Regions from separate parts of the Streptomyces lothianensis genome, predicted to be linked through region 2. Evidence: riboswitches for the same ligand, from Rfam matches in the RefSeq annotation. Region 2 holds a riboswitch; the other holds the start of a gene.
The links. Region 2 has a riboswitch for glycine ahead of gcvT (glycine cleavage system aminomethyltransferase GcvT). Riboswitches for the same ligand answer to the same signal wherever they lie in the genome.

Region 1 (3,399 bases), on a different contig from region 2:
CACCTGGGCGCAGATGTCGGCGACGTGCTCCTCGAAGACACCGTGCGTCGAGGGGTACGTGATCATCAGGACCGCGAGCTCGTCCCGGTGCTTCTCGATCTTGGCGCGCAGGTCCTCGACGTCGATCTCACCGTCGTCGGCGGTCTTGACCACGACGACCTTCATGCCGGCCATCACGGCGCTCGCGGCGTTGGTGCCGTGCGCGGAGGACGGGATCAGGCAGATCGTGCGTTGCGCGTCGCCGTTGGCGCGGTGGTAGCCGCGCACCGCGAGCAGTCCGGCGAGCTCGCCCTGCGAACCGGCGTTGGGCTGCAGCGAGACCTTGTCGTAGCCGGTGACCTCGGCGAGACGCTCCTCCAGCTCACGGATGAGCGTGAGGTAGCCCTGCGCCTGCTCGGCGGGGACGAAGGGGTGCAGCGCGCCGAACTCGGGCCAGGTGACCGGCTCCATCTCGGTGGTCGCGTTCAGCTTCATGGTGCAGGAGCCGAGCGGGATCATGCCGCGGTCGAGCGCGTAGTCCTTGTCCGAGAGCCTGCGCAGGTAACGCAGCATCGCGGTCTCGGAGCGGTGCTCGTGGAAGACCGGGTGCGTCAGGTAGTCGTCGGTGCGCAGCAGCGCGGCGGGCAGCGCCTCGTCGGCGACCGCGTCGAGGGCCTCGACATCGCCCTCGACCCCGAACGCGGCCCACACGGCGGCCAGCTGCATACGCGTGGTGGTCTCGTCGCAGGACAGTGCGACGTGGTCGGCGTCGACCTGGTGCAGGTTGACCCCGCCCTCGCGCGCGGCGGAGACGACCTCGGAGGCCCGGCCCGGCACGCGCAGCGTGAGGGTGTCGAAGAACGAGCCGTGCACGACCTCGACCCCGCCCGCCTTCAGGCCCTCGGCGAGGATCGAGGCGTAACGGTGGGTGCGACGGGCGATGTCCGCGAGGCCCTGCGGGCCGTGGTAGACCGCGTACATGCCGGCCATGACGGCGAGCAGCACCTGCGCGGTGCAGATGTTGCTGGTCGCCTTCTCGCGGCGGATGTGCTGCTCACGGGTCTGCAGCGCGAGGCGGTACGCCTTGGTGCCGTCGGCGTCGACGGAGACGCCGACGAGGCGGCCGGGCAGGCTGCGCGCGAACTTCTCGCGGACGGCCATGTAACCGGCGTGCGGACCGCCGAAGCCGAGCGGGACGCCGAAGCGCTGCGAGGTACCGACCGCGATGTCCGCGCCGAGCTCGCCGGGCGAGGTGAGCAGCGTGAGGGCGAGCAGATCGGCGGCGACGGTGACGACCGCCCCGAGCTCGTGCGCCTGCTCGATCACCGGCTTGAGGTCCCGCACGGCGCCGGAGGCACCCGGGTACTGCAGGAGCACACCGAAGACACCGCGCTCGGCGATCTCGGCGGGGATGCCCTGCGACAGATCGGCGACGACGACCTCGACGCCGGTCGGCTCGGCGCGGGTCTCGATCACCGCGATGGTCTGCGGCAGCGCGTCGGCGTCGACCAGGAAGACACCCTGCTTGACCTTGCCGACCCTGCGGGCGAGCGCCATCGCCTCGGCGGCCGCGGTGCCCTCGTCGAGCAGCGAGGCGCCGGAGGTGGGCAGTCCGGTGAGATCGGCGACGACGGTCTGGAAGTTGAGCAGCGCCTCCAGACGGCCCTGCGAGATCTCCGGCTGGTACGGGGTGTAGGCCGTGTACCAGGACGGGTTCTCCATGACGTTGCGCAGGATCACCGGCGGTGTGAACGTGCCGTAGTAGCCGAGACCGATCATCGGCGCGAGCACCTGGTTGCGGTCGGCCAACGTGCGCAGCTCCGCGAGGACTTCGGCCTCGCTGCGGCCCTCGGCGAGATCGAGCGCCTCGGCGCTCTTGATCACGTCCGGCACCGCGGTCGCGGTGAGCTCGTCGAGCGAGCCGTAGCCGACCTGGGCGAGCATCTTGGCGCGGGCCTCGGCATCGGGGCCGATATGGCGCTGCTCGAAGGGAATGCCGCGCTCGAGCTCGTGGAGCGGGGTGCGGTTGGCGGTCATTACGGAGGCCTCCTGGTCGTATGCGACCTGCGAGGGGCACCACGGCGCTGGTACCCGGACGGCCTCCCCCTCTGTCATCTCAACCTGAGAGTTTCACCGGTCCGTGACCTGCACGGTCCGGCTTTCACCGTCGGTGAGAGCGGAAGCCGTCGACACCCGCCCTGCTTTCCAGAGTGACCTCGTCCGCGCGGTACGTGTGCCTGAGAGATTCCGGGGAGGATTTGCTCCTTCGGCGCCTTCGGGCCCGGTCACGACCGGGTCGGAGAGCTCTCCCGCACGGGGTCAGCAGCCGCTTGCCAGCCTACCAGCGGGTCCATCGGCTGATTCCGTGCGTACGACCCGTCCGTCCCGAGTGGCCATGGGCGCGAATGTGTTCTTTCGTAGGGAATCAGGGATTCCGTATGACTTTGCGCACCACGTGGAGGGACCGTGCAGACCGACATCGACCCCCGCAGCCTGATCGGCCGCAAAGCCTTCGACCGCAACGGCTCCAGGCTCGGCACCGTGGACGAGGTCTATCTCGACGATGCGACGGGCGCCCCGGAGTGGGCGGCCATACGCACGGGGCTGTTCAGCAGGGACGCCTTCGTGCCGCTCGAGCCCAGTGAGGTGGTGGAGGGCAAGCTGCGCGTCCCGTACGAACGGGCACTGATCAGGGAGGCCCCCGACTTCGGCGTCGGCCGCCACCTCTCGCCCGAGCAGGAACTGCAGCTCTACCACCACTACGGCCTCTCGGTCACCGGCGGCACCGAGCCCCCGGCGGACCGCGACTTCGGACGCATCGCCGGCGAGGACGACACCGAGGAGTAGGGCTCACCGGACACCCGGGCGGCATCCGACGACTCCTTCGGCGCCAGGGGTACGAGCGGCAGCGGCTCCCCGGGCCGCAGCTCCGGGTCGTCGACCCGGAACGTCCGTACGCGCCCGGGCGCGGAGCCGGGCGTCTCGAACCGCACGGTCACCCGCCCGAGCCCGCTTCCCTGCACCCACCCCGGCCCGAACTCGGCATGCCACACATCATGCCCGGCATGCCAACTCCGCTCCGCACCTTCGCCTCCCTCGCTTCCACGACCTCCGAAGCTCCCGGTGCTCCCCGTGCTCCCGGTGCTCCCGTCGCCTTCGGCGGCGCCCTCACCGTTCGTGTGCTCCCCGTTGCTCCGGCTGCCCGTGGGGATTCGGCCGTGTGCGTCGCTCCCGGTGCCCTCGCCGTCTTCGGGACTCCCTGTGGTCTCTCCGCTCCCGCCGCGCCCTCCGCCCCCCGCGTCGCCCCCGCTCCCGGGCCCTTCGTCCCCCGTTCCGCCCCCGGCCCCTTCAGACGCCCCGTCCACGCCCTCCTGGCCGCCCTCAGCCGCCTCCCGGGTATGCCCCCGCCCAGGAGCCCCG
Region 2 (3,399 bases):
GCGTACGCGTCGGCCGGTTCCTGCGCCGGGTTGTCCATCTGCTGCCCCATCCACACTGCTCGTCTGCCGCCATGCGGCAGGTTCCTGCTTGGCGCGCACTGCCGCCCTGCGGCATGTTCCGCTGTCCGCGGGCTCGACCCTAACGCCGTACGCGGGACGCGTGCGCCCGGCCCGCACGGAAGGCCCGGCCCGCGCGGAAGGCCCGTCCCGCGCCCGGGGCTCCGGACCCTTCCCGTACGCGCAGCTCCGGACCCTTCCCGTACGCGCGGCTCCGGACCCGGCCCCGTACACGCCCCGCCCGCGCCCCGGCTCAGCCCACCCGGAACCCCAGCACCCGCAGCGTCCCGGCCGTCTCCCGGTCGAGCAGTACCACCGAGGCACAGCCCGCGGGAGTCCGGCCCGCTTCCGCGGCGCGGACGAGGCGGCGGACCGCACCGCGGTGGCGGGTGAAGGCGTAGCGGGAGACCCCACGGCCGCGCTCGCGCTGTCCGGCGAGCGCGGTGGCCGGGTCGACGTCGAGGAGCACCAGGTGCAGCGAGGCGCCGCGCCGGCGGGCCTCACGGGCCAGCCAGCGCCGTACCCACGCCTGGGTGCCGCAGTCGTGCACGACGGCCTCGGCACCCGAGCGCAGCGTGCCCCGCAGCCGCGCGTAGTGGGCGAGGCGGACGAGCGGGCGGTACAGCGCGTACGGCAGGAAGCGGGGCATGAACGCGGCCCACCGGTCGCGGGAGTCCTGGGAGTCGAGCCGGGGGCCGCGGACGGTGCGCTGGATCAGCGTGGTCTTGCCGCTGCCGGGCAGGCCGGAGACGACCACGAGATCACCGGGGGCGAAGACCAGCTTCTCGGGCCCGGAGCGGCCGCGCAGATCGCGGACCACCGCCCGCTCCGCCGCGCGGGCGGACGGGCTCGGTCGTCGCGGCGCCGCCTGTTCGGGTACCACCACGCCGTTCGTGGCACAGGCGCCTGCACCGGAGTGCTGCACAGTGATCGTCCTCCCCCTCGATGGACCGGGGACGGGCCTCCTGGTGGGTGGATCCGCCCGTGTCCGTTCCGCTCCGCCGCCGGGAGGCCGTCCTGGCACTTTGCTCTCCCGAGTGTAAAGACTCGGTAACTCACGGGGACGTGCTTTCGGAGCCAGGCTCTCGGGGTGCCCGGTTCCACTGCGACGGCTCCGCGCGGACGTGCAATGATGTGCGCGCCAACTGCATACCGGCCGTTCGAACCCGCGCGGGAGAGTCCTGGACGCCAAGAAGCGTCCGGGCGCCGAAGGAGCAAGTACCTCCCTTGAATCTCTCAGGCCCCGATACCGCGCGGACGAGGCAGATCTGAAAAGCGGGCCGCCCCGTGACAGGCGGCTCCACCCAAGGTGCAAGCCACTCTCCCCTCCCCCGCGGACGGGCGTGGTGAACCTCTCAGGTTTATGACAGATGGGGAGGACCGACCTCACCAGTCATGCCCTGGGAGCCCTTGAAATGAGCAACGCCCCCCGCCTCACCGCGCTCGATGCCCTGCATCGCTCGCTCGGCGCCACGATGACGGACTTCGCCGGCTGGGACATGCCGCTGCGGTACGCCAGCGAGCGCGACGAGCACAACGCCGTACGCACCAAGGCCGGCCTGTTCGACCTCTCGCACATGGGCGAGATCACCGTCACCGGCCCCGAGGCCGCCAAGCTGCTCGACTACGCGCTGGTCGGCAACATGGGCACGGTCGGTGTCGGCCGCGCCCGCTACACCATGATCTGCCAGGCCGACGGCGGCATCCTCGACGACCTGATCGTCTACCGCCTCGGCGAGCAGGAGTACATGGTCGTCGCCAACGCCTCCAACGCGCAGACCGTCCTCGACGCGCTCACCGAGCGCCAGGCCGGCTTCGACGCCGCCGTACGCGACGACGGTGACGCCTACGCGCTCCTCGCCGTGCAGGGCCCGCACGCGCCGGCCATCCTCAAGGCCGTCACCGACGCCGACCTCGACGGCCTGAAGTACTACGCCGGTCTGCCGGGCACCGTCGCCGGCGTCCCCGCGCTGATCGCCCGCACCGGCTACACCGGCGAGGACGGCTTCGAGCTCTTCCTGAAGCCGGAGCACGCCGAGACCGTCTGGCAGGCGCTGACCGAGGCGGGCAAGGAGTACGGCCTGGTCCCGTGCGGCCTGTCCTGCCGCGACACGCTCCGTCTCGAAGCCGGCATGCCGCTGTACGGGCACGAGCTGTCCACCTCGCTGACCCCGTTCGACGCGGGTCTCGGCCGGGTCGTGAAGTTCGAGAAGGAGGGCGACTTCGTGGGCCGCGAGGCGCTGACGGCCGCCGCCGAGCGCGCCGAGCAGAACCCGCCGCGCAAGCTCGTCGGCCTGGTCGCCGAAGGCCGCCGGGTCCCGCGCGCCGAGATGCCGGTCGTCGCGGACGGCCAGGTCATCGGCTCCGTCACCTCGGGCGCCCCGTCCCCGACGCTCGGCAAGCCGATCGCGATGGCGTACGTCGACGCGGCACACGCCGAGGCCGGTACGAAGGGCGTGGGCGTGGACATCCGCGGCACGCACGAGCCGTACGAGGTCGTCGCGCTGCCGTTCTACAAGCGGCAGAAGTAATCGCCCCCTGTAACCCCTCACGTCTCAGCACTTTCCCGCGTACAGGAGAATTCAGGCCATGAGCAACCCCACCAACCTGCGCTACAGCGAAGAGCACGAGTGGCTCTCGCCCGCCGAGGACGGCGTCTCGACCATCGGTATCACCGAGCACGCCGCCAACGCCCTCGGCGATGTCGTCTTCGTCCAGCTGCCCGAGGTCGGTGACACCGTCACCGCCGGCGAGACCTGCGGCGAGCTGGAGTCCACCAAGTCGGTCAGCGACCTGTACTCGCCGGTCGGCGGCGAGGTCACCGAGATCAACCAGGATGTCGTGGACGACCCGTCCCTGGTCAACTCGGCCCCGTTCGAGGGCGGCTGGCTGTTCAAGGTCCGCGTCACGGACGAGCCGGCGAGCCTGCTCGACGCCGCCGGTTACGACAAGCTCATCGAGGGCTGAGCCGGATGACCGACGCACTCGACCAGACCACGCTGAACCAGTCCCTGCACGAGCTCGACCCGGACATCGCCGCCGCGGTGGACGCCGAGCTGAAGCGCCAGCAGTCCACGCTCGAGATGATCGCCTCGGAGAACTTCGCTCCGGCCGCGGTCATGGAGGCGCAGGGCTCGGTCCTCACCAACAAGTACGCCGAGGGCTACCCGGGCCGCCGCTACTACGGCGGCTGCGAGCACGTGGACGTCGCCGAGCAGATCGCGATCGACCGGATCAAGGAGCTGTTCGGCGCCGAGTACGCCAACGTGCAGCCGCACTCCGGCGCCTCGGCCAACCAGGCCGCGCTCTTCGCGATCGCCAAGCCCGGCGACACGATCCTGG

Region 1: it holds a riboswitch for glycine, as region 2 does, so the genes downstream of both, gcvP (aminomethyl-transferring glycine dehydrogenase) here and gcvT (glycine cleavage system aminomethyltransferase GcvT) in region 2, are expected to answer to the same signal.

The regions. Positions count from the first base shown of each region.
Region 1 is NZ_JBLMKT010000005.1:35,200-38,598, forward strand. It holds gene gcvP (aminomethyl-transferring glycine dehydrogenase) at 1-2,016, opposite strand, end outside; glycine riboswitch at 2,195-2,301, opposite strand; gene ACLF6P_RS00320 (PRC-barrel domain-containing protein) at 2,446-2,826, shown strand; gene ACLF6P_RS00325 (DNA polymerase IV) at 2,739-3,399, opposite strand, start outside.
Region 2 is NZ_JBLMKT010000053.1:78,715-82,113, forward strand. It holds gene ACLF6P_RS18735 (enhanced serine sensitivity protein SseB) at 1-38, opposite strand, end outside; gene ACLF6P_RS18740 (AAA family ATPase) at 311-988, opposite strand; glycine riboswitch at 1,219-1,319, shown strand; gene gcvT (glycine cleavage system aminomethyltransferase GcvT) at 1,473-2,588, shown strand; gene gcvH (glycine cleavage system protein GcvH) at 2,647-3,024, shown strand; gene glyA (serine hydroxymethyltransferase) at 3,030-3,399, shown strand, end outside.